Regions from separate parts of the Pseudoalteromonas sp. 13-15 genome, predicted to be linked through region 1. Evidence: predicted binding sites of a transcription regulator. Region 1 holds the regulator's gene; each other region holds the start of a gene.

The links. Region 1 encodes sigma-54, which starts transcription at its own class of promoters, with help from an activator protein. Its sites were predicted from a motif close to GTTGGCACGNNNNTNGNNT; they were not measured.
Region 2: fliE (flagellar hook-basal body complex protein FliE) is a predicted target of sigma-54. The motif match lies at 1,567-1,585, and genes of this name have one in related genera.
Region 3: ATS72_RS09720 (BON domain-containing protein) is a predicted target of sigma-54. The motif match lies at 2,460-2,478, and genes of this name have one in related genera.
Region 4: ATS72_RS02770 (GumC family protein) is a predicted target of sigma-54. The motif match lies at 2,604-2,622, and genes of this name have one in related genera.

Annotation. Positions count from the first base shown of each region.
Region 1 covers NZ_CP019162.1:3,016,747-3,020,616, reverse strand. The annotation lists gene lptA (lipopolysaccharide transport periplasmic protein LptA) at 1-200, shown strand, start outside; gene lptB (LPS export ABC transporter ATP-binding protein) at 197-922, shown strand; gene ATS72_RS13970 (RNA polymerase factor sigma-54) at 992-2,491, shown strand; gene hpf (ribosome hibernation promoting factor) at 2,518-2,805, shown strand; gene ptsN (PTS IIA-like nitrogen regulatory protein PtsN) at 2,810-3,262, shown strand; gene rapZ (RNase adapter RapZ) at 3,282-3,870, shown strand, end outside.
Region 2 covers NZ_CP019162.1:53,773-57,642, forward strand. The annotation lists gene ATS72_RS00290 (sensor histidine kinase) at 1-5, shown strand, start outside; gene ATS72_RS00295 (sigma-54-dependent transcriptional regulator) at 2-1,468, shown strand; gene fliE (flagellar hook-basal body complex protein FliE) at 1,626-1,958, shown strand; gene fliF (flagellar basal-body MS-ring/collar protein FliF) at 1,979-3,694, shown strand; gene fliG (flagellar motor switch protein FliG) at 3,687-3,870, shown strand, end outside.
Region 3 covers NZ_CP019162.1:2,083,929-2,087,798, forward strand. The annotation lists gene ATS72_RS09700 (DUF4437 domain-containing protein) at 1-444, shown strand, start outside; gene ATS72_RS09705 (porin family protein) at 509-1,090, opposite strand; tRNA gene ATS72_RS09710 (tRNA-Ile) at 1,277-1,353, opposite strand; gene ATS72_RS09715 (YqaE/Pmp3 family membrane protein) at 1,639-1,797, opposite strand; gene ATS72_RS09720 (BON domain-containing protein) at 1,861-2,424, opposite strand; gene ATS72_RS09725 (LiaF domain-containing protein) at 2,745-3,401, shown strand; gene ATS72_RS09730 (VOC family protein) at 3,457-3,870, opposite strand, start outside.
Region 4 covers NZ_CP019162.1:576,795-580,664, forward strand. The annotation lists gene ATS72_RS02755 (O-antigen ligase family protein) at 1-641, shown strand, start outside; gene ATS72_RS02760 (acyltransferase) at 646-1,353, shown strand; gene ATS72_RS02765 (glycosyltransferase) at 1,355-2,488, shown strand; gene ATS72_RS02770 (GumC family protein) at 2,720-3,870, shown strand, end outside.

The sequences.
Region 1 (3,870 bases):
ACGATGTTTCAACGCGTTTTTTAACATTAATTGGAGATGCAGAGATATCTCAAGCTGGGCAAAAAATGAATGCTAAAAGCATTACCTACGATATAGAACAGCAGCTTATTAGCGCCGAAAAAGATGAAAGCTCAACTGACCGTGTACACACTATCTTAGTGCCTGTGGAGCCTAAAAAAAATGACAAAGGCCAACCATGAGCACATTAAAAGCAGAGCTACTAGCCAAAAGCTACAAAGGCCGTGAAGTTGTAAAAAATGTGGGCTTAGAAGTTAAAGCTGGCAGTATTGTAGGCTTGCTTGGGCCAAACGGCGCAGGTAAAACAACAACCTTTTACATGATTGTAGGCTTAGTCCCTAGCGACAAAGGCAAAATATCTATCGATGATAACGATATTACGCTTTTACCTATGCACAGTCGTGCTAGATTAGGCATTGGCTACTTACCACAAGAGTCGTCTATATTCAGAAAATTAACAGTGTATCAAAACTTAATGTCTATTTTAGAAACTCGAAAGGAGCTCACTAAACAAGCCAGAGAAGATACATTGAATAATCTATTAGATGAATTTAGCATTCAACACATTCGCGACAGCAAAGGCATGGCATTATCGGGCGGAGAACGTCGCCGAGTGGAGATTGCACGTGCTTTAGCTGCAGATCCAAAGTTTATTTTGTTAGACGAACCTTTTGCCGGTGTTGACCCTATCTCAGTATTAGATATTAAAAAGATTATTGAACACCTGAAAAACCGTGGTATTGGCGTATTAATAACAGACCACAATGTGAGAGAAACCCTTGATGTTTGTGAAAAAGCCTACATTGTTTCTCATGGGGAACTGATTGCTTCTGGTACCCCTGAACACGTATTAAATGATAAAACTGTACGCGATGTATATTTAGGCGAGCAATTTAGGCTGTAACATTTACGCCTTATTTATAAGCATCTGCTAGTATTAATTATAACAACTTAAAAGGATTGTTAGAGATACATGAGGCAATCACTACAGCTGCGCATGGGCCAGCAACTTACAATGACACCTCAGTTGCAACAAGCTATTCGCTTGCTGCAATTAAGCACATTGGATCTTCAGCAAGAAATACAAGAAGCGCTCGACAGCAACCCATTACTTGAGGTTGAGGAGCAAGACTACGCCGATGACCTTGCGGGCAAAAATGAGCAAAAAGCAGATAACGATGAAGTTACAGTAACCGTATCTGCAGATGAAGCCCCTAGCGAGTATGAACAAGACAGTGGTGAAGCGCTTGCTAAAGATACCGTAAGTGACGACATGGCAATGGACGTTAGCTGGGATGAGTACATGAGTGCAGCCCCTGCATCATCTTCAGGACCAATGCCTGAAGATGAGTCTATATATCAGGGCGCATCAACTGAAACGCTTCACGAATACTTAATGTGGCAATTACAATTAACGCCATTTAGCCCTACAGATGAAGCCATTGCTATTGCTATTGTAGAAGCGGTGGATGATTCAGGCATACTGACACTCAGTTGCGAAGAGATTTTAGAGAGCTTTAATCAAGATAACGACGATGACGTTGAGGTTGAACTTGACGAAATAGAAGCTGTATTAAAGCGCATTCAGCTATTTGACCCAGTGGGTATTGCGGCACGTAGCTTACAAGAGTGTTTGTGTATTCAGTTAAATCAATTTGATAAAGGCACGCCTTTTATTGATGAAACAAAAATGATTTTAACCGAGCACATTGATTTGTTAGCTGCTCGTGACTACCGTACATTAATGAAAAAAACGAAGCTCAAAGAAGATGAGCTTAAAGAAGTAATGACACTTATTCATACGCTTAACCCTAAGCCTGCAGACACAATAGTACGAGAAGAGTCTGAGTATGTAATACCTGATGTGTCAGTTAAAAAAATTAAAGGCCGCTGGATTGTAGAGTTAAACCCAGACAGCATGCCAAAAATTCGTGTAAACAGCCAATATGCAGCGATGTCGCGTACAGTTAAATCAAGCGGCGACAGTCAATTTATTCGCTCACATTTACAAGAAGCTAAATGGTTTATAAAAAGCTTAGAAAGTAGAAATGATACACTTTTAAAAGTAACTAACTGTATTGTTAAACAACAACAGGGCTTTTTTGAACACGGGCCAGAAGCCATGAAACCGATGGTTTTAAATGATGTTGCCGAAATGGTAGAAATGCACGAATCAACAATTTCGCGCGTAACTACGCAAAAGTATATGCACACACCGCGTGGAATATTTGAGCTTAAATACTTTTTCTCAAGCCACGTAAGTACCGAAAATGGTGGAGAATGTTCATCTACGGCAATACGTGCACTTATTAAAAAATTAATCGCAGCAGAAAACTCAGCAAAACCATTGAGTGATAGCAAAATTGCGGATATATTGGCTGAGCAAGGAATTAAAGTAGCGAGACGTACAATCGCAAAATATCGCGAATCTCTTGCTATTCCACCGTCAAATCAGCGAAAGAGCCTGATCTAAGACGCTAAACAAAGAGGGTAATGCTTATGCAACTAAATTTAACTGGTCGTCATGTAGAACTAACTGATTCATTAAGAGACTATATAAATACCAAATTTGCGAAGCTAGAAAGGCACTCTGATCATATTAATAATGTTCATGTCATTCTTGATATAGAAAAATTAAATCAAAAAGCAGAAGCAACTATTCATGTAAGTGGTGCTGAATTATTCGCATCCACTGAACATCAAGATATGTATGCAGCTATTGATTCATTGATTGACAAGCTTGACCGTCAAGTAATTAAACACAAAGAGAAGCTTGCTCGACACTAATATGATGAAATTAAGTTCACTTATATGCGAGGACTGCAGTAAAGCTGCGGTCCTTTTTAATAGTAAAAAAAGAATTTTAGAGTTTATTAGCGAGCTGGCTCACGATAAATTACCGTATTTATCTCAACAGGATATTTTGGGCGCTTTATTAACCCGCGAAAAGCTAGGCAGCACAGGGATAGGAAGAGGTATTGCTATTCCACATGGCCGAATGAGCGGCGCACAAGAACCTTTAGCATTGGTGTTAGTAAGTGAAACACCGATTAATTTTGATGCTATAGACAACCGCCCTGTTGATATTTTTGTTGCACTCATCGTACCTGAAGGCGATAACCAACAGCATTTAAAGACGCTAGCAACGATAGCTGATAAACTAAAAAATAAAGAATTTTGTAAGCAGCTTCGCTGTGCTAAATCGGATGCTGAGTTGTATCAAATTATTGTTGACCAATCGTAACAAATTTAAAGGGTGATTAATGGAGTTGATTATCATAAGTGGCCGTTCTGGTTCTGGTAAGTCGGTTGCTTTACGCGTTGTTGAAGATCTAGGTTATTATTGCGTAGATAACATCCCAGTAAATTTATTACCTTCTTTGGTAAGAAGCGTTTCTGATAACTACGATAAAATTGCCGTTAGTATAGATGTGCGAAATTTACCAAAAGAGCAAGATGAATTTAATCACATAATCGAATACTTACCGGGTTTTACAAAACCAACGCTGTTCTACTTAGACAGTGAAGATCAAACTCTTATTAAGCGCTTTTCTGAAACTAGGCGCTTACACCCTTTATCAATAGATTCACTTCCGCTTGATTTAGCCATAAAAAAAGAAAAAGAACTTCTCGATGTGCTAATTACGCGCGCCGATTACATGATCGATACCAGTGAGCTAAGCGTTCATCAACTTGCTGAATCAATTCGCGAAAAAATATTAGGTAAAAAAGATAAGCAGCTGATTGTTACATTTGAATCATTTGGTTTTAAACATGGCATTCCTAAAGAGGCAGATTACGTATTTGATGCACGTTTTTTACCTAACCCGCACTGGGAGCCTGAACTAAAAC
Region 2 (3,870 bases), 400 kb from region 1:
TATGAGTAACACTATTTTAGTTGTCGAAGATGATGCAGGGCTTCGCGAAGCCTTAATTGACACACTCGAAATGTCGGGGATTGAATGTATTGCGGCTAATTGTGCAGAGCAAGCCATGCTATTGCTGAAAAAAGAGCAATTTTCGCTGGTGGTGAGTGATGTACAAATGGGCACTATGAGTGGGCTTGATTTACTACGCAGTATTAAGCTTAACCACCCTGAATTGCCTGTTTTAATGATGACGGCGTACGCTACCATTGACGATGCTGTTGAAGCGATGCGCTTGGGCGCTATTGATTACATGGCAAAGCCGTTTGCACCTGAAGTTTTACTCAATATGGTAAGTCGATACTTACCTGAAAAAGCAAAGGAGACCGACGGACCCATTGTTGCCGATCCAAGCAGTATTCAACTTTTAGAGTTAGCAAGTAAAGTTGCCCGCTCTGATGCGAGCGTTATGGTGCTAGGCCCAAGTGGTTCAGGTAAGGAAGTGCTTGCACGGTATATTCATGATAAATCGAACCGATGCGATGCGCCGTTTGTTGCGATTAACTGTGCAGCAATTCCTGAAAATATGCTTGAAGCAACCTTATTTGGTTATGAAAAGGGTGCGTTTACAGGCGCAATTCAAGCGTGTCCTGGTAAGTTTGAGCAAGCGCAAGGCGGTACTATATTGCTCGACGAAATAACAGAAATGGATTTAGGGCTGCAAGCTAAACTACTTCGTGTGTTGCAAGAGCGCGAAGTAGAGCGCTTAGGTGGAAGAAAAACAATCCAGTTAGACGTACGTATACTTGCAACAAGTAACCGCGATTTGAAAGAAGCGGTTACCGAAAACCAATTTAGAGAAGATTTATACTACAGGCTTAATGTGTTTCCTTTGATGTGGCGACCACTTTGTCAGCGACCTGGAGATATCCTTGTATTGGCTAAGCATTTAATTGAGCGCCACTTAAACAAAAGTAAAGAGCCTATGGCTTATCTTGATAGTGCCGCAGAGAAAAAATTACTTGCTCATTCTTGGCCTGGTAATGTGCGTGAGCTTGATAACGTAATACAACGTGCGTTAATACTTAGGACTGGGGATACTCTAAACGAGCATGCAATTTTCATTGAAAACATAGCGGCGACAGATTTTGTAATGGAGCCTGCATCTGTCAGCGCGCAAAATACTAGTCAGCAGCAAGTAAATGCTACTAATAGAGATATTGACCAAGGCGCTATGAGTTCAGCGTATTATGACGAACAGTCATCTCCAGCCGAGCCAACAAAACAAGACTTATTGGCTGTTGATACGGGAAGTTATAAGGATGAGCTAAAAGATAAAGAGCATCGCATTATTTTAGAAACGTTAGCAAGATGCCAAGGTAAGCGAAAAGATGTCGCTGAAACGCTAGGTATAAGCCCTCGGACTTTACGTTACAAACTAGCGCAGATGCGCGATTTAGGTATTTCACTCCCCGCATAACATCATTTTTAGCCCTAAATTTACCCTTTGAATTTAGGGCTGTCAAAACTCTGACTTGTCAAATTTCTTCCAACTCATTGAAATTATTAATTTAATTTTTTGGCATGCTTTGTGCTTTATTCATGTTAAGAGTTAACTGCATTGTCAGAGACAAATTATGAAAATTCAAAACAGCGCTGTATTTCAAGAAATGCAATCAATGGCTTTAGAGGCTGGCCGTAATAATCAAATCGAAAGACTGCCAGTAAAAACACAAGCCTCATCAACCGCTCAATTTGGCGATATGCTATCGGATGCAATTAATACTGTGCACGGTTTGCAGCAAGATGCTAAACAAAAAGTAGTGGCGGTAGAAACAGGCGACAGAAGCGTGTCTTTGGCTGAAGCAATGATTGCTTCTCAAAAGTCGTCAGTTGCATTTGAAGCGACAGTGCAGGTTCGTAATAAACTTGTCGAAGCTTACAAAGAAATCATGAACATGCCTGTTTAACTAGGTAGTGGAGAATTATTGTGGCGCAATCTAATCAATCAACCGATCTGGCTCTTGCTACTGGTGAAATGGACCAAAGCGATAGCGACGATCAACAAGAACAGAAATCAGGCTACTTAAGTTCGCTAAATGGCGTTGATTTATTGCGCCAAGTAACTTTAGTTATTGCTTTAGGCATTTGTTTAGCGATTGCTATATTTATTATTATTTGGGCGCGTCAGCCAGATATGCGCCCGCTTGGTAAAATGCAGACAGAAGAGCTTATTGAAACGCTCGACTTTTTAGATGCACAAAAAATTGAATACCAAGTAGATGGAAATGTAGTGCTCGTCCCTGAAACTGAGTATCAAAATATTAAACTTTTAATGACTCGTGAAGGGCTAGAGCAAGGCCCTACATCGGGTTCAGATATTATTATGCAAGACATGGGGTTTGGTGTAAGTCAGCGTTTAGAGCGTGAACGCTTAAAGCATGGCCGAGAACAACAGTTAGCGCGCACAATTGAAGAGCTCAATAATATTACGCGTGCACGTGTATTGCTTGCCATTCCAAAAGAAAATGTATTTGCGCGCAGAGAGAAAAAGCCTTCAGCAACTGTTGTACTTACTCTTAAGCGTGGGCGTTCGCTAGATAGCGAAGAGGTCGACTCAGTGGTTGATATGGTTGCATCGGCTGTACAAGGTTTAGAGCCGGCTCGTGTAACAGTAACGGATCAAAATGGTCGCTTACTAAATTCAGGCTCGCAAACATCGCTTGCTGCCCGTTCACGCAAAGAGTACGACATAGAGCGCAAGCGTGAACAAGAATATCTTGAAAAAATAGACAGTATTTTAATACCTGTAGTAGGGCTTGCAAACTACACTGCACAAGTTGATTTAAGTATGGACTTTAGTGCTGTTGAGGAGACGCAAAAACGCTACAACCCAGATTTACCAGCAGTAAGAAGCGAAACCACATTCGAAGAAAATAATATAGGTGGTCTAGCAGTAGGTATACCTGGTGCACTGACGAATCAGCCTCCAGTAAACTCTAATATCCCTGAAGTAGCAGGACAAGGTGGAGCAGGTAGTGCAACTTCACCATCAAGAACGCATAAAGAAGCGACGCGTAACTATGAGTTAGATACAACTATCTCACATAAGCGTCAGCAAACAGGTGTGATACGCAGAATAAGCGTGTCGGTGGCCGTTGACTACATTCCAAAAGTAGGTGAAAACGGTGAAACCACAATGACACCGCGCTCAGTGGAAGAGCTGTCAAATATTCGTCGTTTATTACAAGGTGGCGTTGGTTTTGACATGCAGCGTGGTGATGCACTTGAAGTGGTAACGGTTCCGTTTGTTCGCGAAGCAACTGATTTTGATATTAGCGTGCCGCTTTGGGAGCAGGATTGGTTTATGAAAATAATCCGCTTGGTACTGGGCGCATTAGTTATTATTGTACTCATAATGGCGGTAGTTAAACCGATGCTTAAACGCTTAATTTACCCAGACGATACACTTGAAGAATATGACGAAGATGCGTTAAGTGCAGGGGTAGACATTGGCGATAGCACGTTGGATATGCTAAACAAAGACTTTGATTCTGCTTCAATTGGTTTCTCAAGCGATGGTACACTGCAGTTACCAGATTTACATGGCGACGAAGACTTACTCAAAGCAATTCGTGCCCTTGTAGCCAATGAACCAGAACTATCATCACAAGTAGTGAAAGCGTGGTTAACAGAAGATGACTGATCAAGATCAAGAACAAAAACAACTTCCAGCAGCGTTTGATGTTGATAAGCTAGACGGTGTAGATAAAGCCGCTATTTTATTACTTAGCTTATCAGAGGAAGATGCAGCCCAAATACTTAAGCACTTGGAGCCTAAACAAGTTCAAAAAGTTGGGATGGCAATGGCTGCGTTAGACG
Region 3 (3,870 bases), 930 kb from region 1:
GCCAATGGCACTACAAATCTAATTTACCTAGAAATAGACTCAGGCCCTTATTTAGTAAAACCAACAAACAAACAGTTTGATAATGGTGAACGCCCATTAAACGTACATAAAGACAACCTTGTTTGGCTAGACAAAAACGACGTAAGCAATATTAATGCTAAAGGTGTACAAACAACCTACCTTTGGGGAGACACCGAGACAATGTACGGCTCAATGATAAAACTACCAGCCGGGTTTAAGGGGGAAATTAGCACAGATGCGGATGAGTTTCGTGCAGTGATAATTGCAGGCAACGCGCAATACAGCTCAAAAAGTAACTCACAAAACTTAAGTGCAGGTAGCTTTGTAGAATCTGGGGGTAAGTTCATTCACTCGCTTGAGAACACAAGCGATATACCAGCAACTATTTACATTCGCTGCAATGGCTTATACCACGTAAATTAGCGTGTTATAGCTACGTAAAAACTAAAAAGCGCACTAATAAGTGCGCTCATTTAACTGCTTGTGATCAAAAGCTGTAACGTGCAGTTAAGCTAATATAATCTAAATCATCTATTGTGGTGTAGCTAGTACCTACAGAGAAATTTGTATTCACATAGTAACGAGCACCTAAAGTGATAGCTGTTTCACTGTCATCAGCAATATCAATGTAACTTAAGCGGCCATCAATTTCGATGCTATCAGTTAGCATTGATCTAACACCAACAGATAATCCATAGCCATTTTCATCATCCGACAAATCAGTACCGCTGAACGATACTTCAGTTTCAATGTTTTCGTACGTTACTAAACCATAAAAGTCAGTGCTTTCACTAATTGCAGTACGGTAGCCCACGCCTGCGCTCAACCAATTTAGATCTACATCCAAACCATCTTCTGAGTCGCCTACAGTCTTATATTGACCAGACACAAAAAAGTTATCGCCTAGTAATTTACTACCATCAAGCGTCCAACCGTTTAAATCATCGCCATCAAGATCTGCATTTAAATAACCGCCAGACACATAATTAAAGTTAGGTGTTTCTGCAAATGCAGCAGGGGTGACAAAAACTGAGCTTAATAATAAGAGTGCGACTTTATTCATTTTCATGGTACTTCCTTTTAGATATATTTTAACAACATATTTTTGTACCCAATAAAATACACAGCTATATATTTGATTGCAATTAGAAATTTTATAGATTAATTAAAAATCAATATATCAACAATAAAGAATAATAATGTAGAGCTTTGGATTTTAAGTGCGTAAAAATTTAATAGGGATCTACTTGGAAAGTGGTGGCCCCTCCCAGACTCGAACTGGGGACCTAACGATTATGAGTCGTGTGCTCTAACCAACTGAGCTAAGGGGCCAACTTTATATAACTGCAAGGCAGTTAATTTTTGAAGCGTTCAGCCACAGAGCGACTAAAGCGGGTTGCAGTATAAAAACTTTTTTAGGGCTTGTCACTACCAAAAACCTTTATTTTAACAATCAATAAGCTAACTGCTTAAATTGTAATCTTTTAAAGAGTGTGAATGGGTAAATTTGGGGAGTTTTAGGATAATAAAGTAAAAATGATTAAAAATAATATTTATTAATAGAATGCGCTGAGCAATATTTACTTACAACTGCCGCAAACATAGCTCAGCTGCGCATTATTTTTTAGCAATAATATAAATTGCATGTATTAACCCAGGGAAGTAACCCAATAGCGTTAATAAAATATTAATCCAAAAATGCATACCTAAGCCCACTTGTAAAAAAACACCTAGTGGTGGTAGCAAAACAGACAGTATTATGCGAATGATATCCATTATTTAGCTCCTTCAAACAGTTAAAAACAAAAAGCCCAGCAATGCTGGGCTTTGAGTATAACGTTATTCAGCTACGATAGATAAGTTATCTACCACATCACGTACGTCTTCAGCATTTTTTGCAATTTCGATTGCTAATTGCTTTTCCGCTGATGATTCAACTGAGCCGTTTAATGTAACAACACCATTATCGGTATCTACATCAATATCGGTTCCACCTACTTCAGAATCAAATAGGAAACGTGTTGTAATAACGGTGGTGATTTTAGCGTCCGTCAGGTCGTTATCATCATCCATCATTTTAGAATCTGTGTGTTTAGCGCTCATGTTTTTAACAACGGTTAGGCTGTTTTCAACGTCCATGACGCCATCTAGACTAAGTACAAGCTCTTCTGCTAGCTCTTTCTCTACTTCGCTATCAACTTTACCTGTAAGTACTACCTTGCCATTTGTTACATCAGTGTTTATGTCAAAGTTGTTTAGGTCTGTGTTCATAAGAAGCACAGTTTCTGCCTTGCCATCAATCCAAGCATCTTTACTTTCGTTTTCCCAGCTGTTTGCTTGTGCACCCATTGCTGTTGTACCAAGAACTAACGCGGCGATAATAGATTTGTTAAATGTTTTCATAATCTTTCTCCTTTTGATTAAAGACACTTTAACTAATGCGAACATCAAGCCAACTTTATTTACCATTCAAAATCATAAACTTAACGAAAAAAATAGACTCTTATAGGTTTAACGCATTTCCCCTATTTACAGGCAAGTGAGTAAAACTTTCTCAAAGTGTGAAAATTACTAGATTATTGCTATTTTGGTTAATGTATCGTTAATATAACAACTAAATAAAAAGCCCTTGAAAGTTAAAATGTTGATAATAAACAAAATTAACTTTGGTATACGGTTTGCTAACTAGTTAACTAATTGCAAATACAATTAAGGAATGCCCCATGTCTGTAAAAGTTGAAGACCGCCCAATAGAGCAAGTACGCGAACAAGTGATTGATCAGTTAATTTATAACTATAGCCATGGCGTTATATCGGTTGAGGCATTTGAAAGACGATTAGACAAAGCAATGGATGCAAAAGACAATTCTGTGCTGCTTACGTTAGTAGAAGACTTAACACTTAATACCGACAAGCAATACAAAGCTGAAAAGCAATCGCAGTTTACGCCTAATTACAGTGCTCAACAAAATAGCGATGACGACATTACACTGCGCAGTATTTTGGGTTCAAACGAGCGAAGCGGACAATGGGTGGTTCCTAAAAATATTTACCTAAATAATTATATGGGCTCTGTGGTGCTTGATTTCACCGACGCTATCTTTACGCATCAAAACGTGACAATTCATGTTAATTGTATTTTTGGTAGCGACGAAATTTACGTACCCGAGCATGTTAATGTTGTGTCCAAAATGTTTTGTATTTTAAGCACGCTAGAAAACAAATCAGTAACGTTAAATAAGCGTCAAGGTCCTACCATTCATATTGAAGGCAAAGCGATACTAGGGTCGGTTGAAGTAAAGATAAAACGTACCATAAAAGAAAAGTTCATGAGCTTTGCAAACGATTTAAGGTCACAGCTAGGGGTCAGCAGTAAATAAGTGCAACTGTATTTGCTTTAATATGGCTGCTTTTGGCAGCCATATAGTGGTGGGCTTAAAGATCATTATTTCGTTCTGCAGGTATATCCGACAAGTACTCTATAAACTCAACTTCAAAGCCCGATGGGTCTCTGAAGTAGATATTTTTTCTAAATGGGTTTTCATTGCCTTGCTTATGAACTGAAAAACCCGCTTTATTTAAACGAGACACCGTATTTTCTAAATTAGCCGTCACGTAAGCAAAGTGAGCAAACCCAACTTGATGCCCTGAAAGCGATCTATTTTCACCCTCACCATGATCGCTCATTGCTATGTATTGCGTGTCGTCACCAAAGTGGACCCAACGCCTTGGTTTTCCATACCATTCACCCCGCCCTTCACTTCGTATTACCCAGTGGGGAAAAATGGCTTGGTAAAAGCGAATCATGGTATCAATGTTTTTAACAACTAAATTTACGTGTTCTAAATA
Region 4 (3,870 bases), 920 kb from region 1:
TAGGATTGTTGTTAGCTATTTCTGGTGTGATAGCCACACAAAGCCGAGGCGGCTTATTGGGTATTGCTGCTATTTTAAGTTTCTTTTTATATCAAAAAGTAAAAAACCCAATTGTAGTAGGAATGTGTGCAGCTGTTGCCATGCTTGCAATGATGGTGTTTGCAGGCATTGGTGAAAGGCAAAGTGGAGGCGCAGCAGAAGACGGGGTTGATGCGTCTGCAATGGGTCGAATATATGCATGGCAAGCGGCAATTAATATGGCGCTTTCTAATCCGCTAACGGGTGTGGGAGTCGATAACTTTTACGTAAATTATTATTTTTACAGTCCGCATTGGGATGGCAAGAATCATGCAGTACACAGTACATGGTTTCAGGTATTAGGCGAAACAGGCTTTGTAGGTATAGGTATATTTGTATTATTAATTGCCAGTATATATCGCAGCTTATCACGCGTGTATTGCATCAATGCACTTAACCCTAACGACCAAGTTGCAGTGAATGCAAATGCATTAAAAGCAGGTTTAATAGGCTTTATGGTTGCAGGTACTTTCCTAACACAAGCTTTTACTTGGCCGCTTTACATTATTTTAGCGCTAACAATCGCACTCGAAAAAATCACTGTTGAGAGCAATAAGGAATAAAACTATGATCATACACGTTAAACATTGGCTTAAATGTAGCCCTCATCCTTTTGCAAAATCACTTTTTCAATTTGCAAAAACGATTCGCAATCCACAAATGATTGTTATCCCGTTTTTTCATTCATCGCTTTATTTTGTTCATCAATTTTTAAAACAATTTATACACGAATTTTTACGTATCACTTATTTTACGCCCCTTTTCAAAAGCCAAATTAAAGGCAGTAAAAAGCAGCTTTATTTATATTCAGGTATGCCGCAAGTGCTGGGTGAGCTTAAGGTTGTGTGTAAAGACAGCGTGAGAATGTCGGGTATTTCTACCTTTTGCGGGCGGGTAGGAGGGCAAACAACACCCACTCTAACCATTGGTAACAATGTGGATATTGGTTGGCAAAATGCGTTTTCGGTAGGACGTACCATAACCCTTGAAGACGACGTTAGGTTAGCAGGGCGTGTATTTTTAGCGGGTTTTCCTGGACACCCGGTTGATTGTGAACGAAGAGCCCAGGGGCAAAGTGATGATGAAAACCAAATTGGCGACATTATTATAAAGCGCGGGGCATGGCTTGGCACCGGAGTGACCGTGCTTGGAGGCGTTACCATAGGTGAAGGGGCGATTATTGGCGCAGGTAGTGTTGTAACTAAAAACATACCCGCCTTTAGTATTGCTGCGGGCAATCCAGCAAAAGTAGTTAAATACATAAAGGAATCATAATATGAGATTTGTTGTTTTTGCAGAGGATTGGGCAAGCCACCCCAGTAGCACACAGCACCTATTTGCTGAACTGGCTAAACATCATGAAGTACATTGGGTTAATTCAATTGGTATGCGAAAACCAAGCCTTAAATTAAACGATTTAAAACGTGTATTTAATAAATTAAAACAATTATTTAGCGAATCAAATAGCGCAACGATTGAAACGCCAGAAGCATTGCATGTTTATAAGCTCCCCGTATTGCCTTGGCATGACAACGCATTAGTAAAACGTTTTAATAAGTGGGTGTATTCTCAATACTTTAAAAATATTTATGATGAGCCTGTTATTTACTGGTTAAGCGTGCCTACAGCCGAATATTTAATTACAAAACAAAAACACGATAAATTAATTTATTACTGCGGTGACGATTTTAGTGCATTGGCCGGCGTTGATGCGTCACTTGTTGCCCCTTGTGAAAATAGCTTGATACAAAACGCTGATTTAATTTATGTCATTAGCGCGTTTTTAATGAACAAAATGCCTAAGCACAAAACAAAAATGTTAAGCCATGGTGTTAGTTACGATTTGTTCACCTCTAAAAGTGAAATTGCACCAGAGATAAGCCACTTAAATGGCCCCATTATTGGTTTCTATGGCAGTATTAATGCCTGGTTAGATATTGCATTACTCACTGCGTTAGTCGCGCAACGACCCAGTTATCAGTTAGTGCTTGTCGGCGATATTGTGGGGCCTACTGCGCAGTTGTTGCAATTTAAAAATGTAACGCATATTCCTGCAATTGAGCATGCTCGGTTAGCGAGTTTTTCTACACATTGGAACGTGTCTGTTTTACCGTTTGTTAATAACGAGCAAATTAGAGCGTGTGACCCATTAAAGCTTAAAGAATATTTAGCGGCAGGAAAGCCTATTGTTGCTACCGATTTTCCCGCAGTAAAACAATATCAAACAGAAATTTTTATTGGCAAAACGCATGATCAATTTATTAATAAAATTGATGAAGCCGTTAGTTTAAACACCATTGAGCGCAGCACCCTAAAATTATCGCAACAACAATTAGCAAAGAACCACAGTTGGGAGTCAAAAGCGCTAAAAGTGCAACAAGACTTATTTATTTTAAATCACGCTGTGTAGCGTGATTTTTTAAACCAACACCCTCTAACATGTCATTTAATTAGGCCTTTGAGAGCTGAGTCTCAAAAGCGTGATCCCCGCTAATAAACTGCTTATTTTTATTAAATTCACAACAGTTGGCGCACCCTGTGCAACACCTTATGTATAGCGCGATATTTGCAGTTTAAATTATTAATTTGCAAACAAACGCCACATTTCGCATAGCAATATGCAAATAGATAGGTAGGGATTATGTTAGTTAGAGAGCAAATAAAACGATTACTTTACTTAACCTTGTACGCTGTATACACACGTGCAAAGTTATTTGTGATCCCACTTTTAGTGGTGCCTTTTGTCATTATATTGCTCACAGTGACTGCACAAAAAAAATATATCAATCATGCCACTATTTTAATAGAGGAGTCGGCATTACTTAACCCGTATCTTGATGATTTATCTTTTTCATTTGATTTATCTAATCGGATGGCAGCACTTCGTACACTCGTTATAAGCAGGAAGGTACTTATTGCAGTAGCAAAAGAAACGCAATTAGTGCCAGAAAATGCGACGCCTGCGCAAATAGAAAAAATTCACCAAGAGTTATCTCAGGCATTGTCTTTGTCGTTGGTAGGGGATGAGCTGGTACGGGTTAATTTTATATGGCATGAGCAAAGTAAAATGAAACTAGTGCTTGAAAAAGTAGTCGAGAAGTTTATAGAACGTTTACTTGCGCCCACCCGAGCATCGCTTGATAGCTCTGAGCAGTTTTTTTATCAGCAGCTGAACAGCATTCGTGATGAGCTTGAATTATCTGAAGAGGCACTTGCTGCCTTTAAATCAACAAACAGCAATACCTTGCCGGCTGTGCTGCACAGTAACCGTCAAACGTTTGATAAATTATTGAGCGATCAACAACAAAAAACAATTGTACTGTCGGGTGCGCAAGCAAAATTAAAAGCACTGGCTACTAAAATGGGCCAAGCAAACCCAATTTTAGGGCGCATTGAAGAAAAAATTATTGTTGCGGAGTCAGAGTTAAGCTTTTTAAAAACACGATATACCGAAAAACACAGTAAGGTTATTTCAAAAAAACGAGAGCTACAAAGTATACGTAATCGCCAGCAATCACTATTAGAGAGCGCAGAAGACTTAGACCCCACCAATATTGAACAGCTATGGCAAATGGCAAACACACTGCCTAGTGGTAAAGACAATGAAAGCAGTGTTCTGGTTTCGCAAATTCTAAAATTAGAAGAGGCCAAAAATGAAGTAGCTCAACACCAACAAGAGTACGACATGCTAGAGCAACAAGTAAAACTCGTTGGTGAAAGGCTATTAGTAACCAGTGATGTAGAAAAGCAGTTAAGAAAGCTAGAGCGAGATTACGATGTTAAACAATCGCT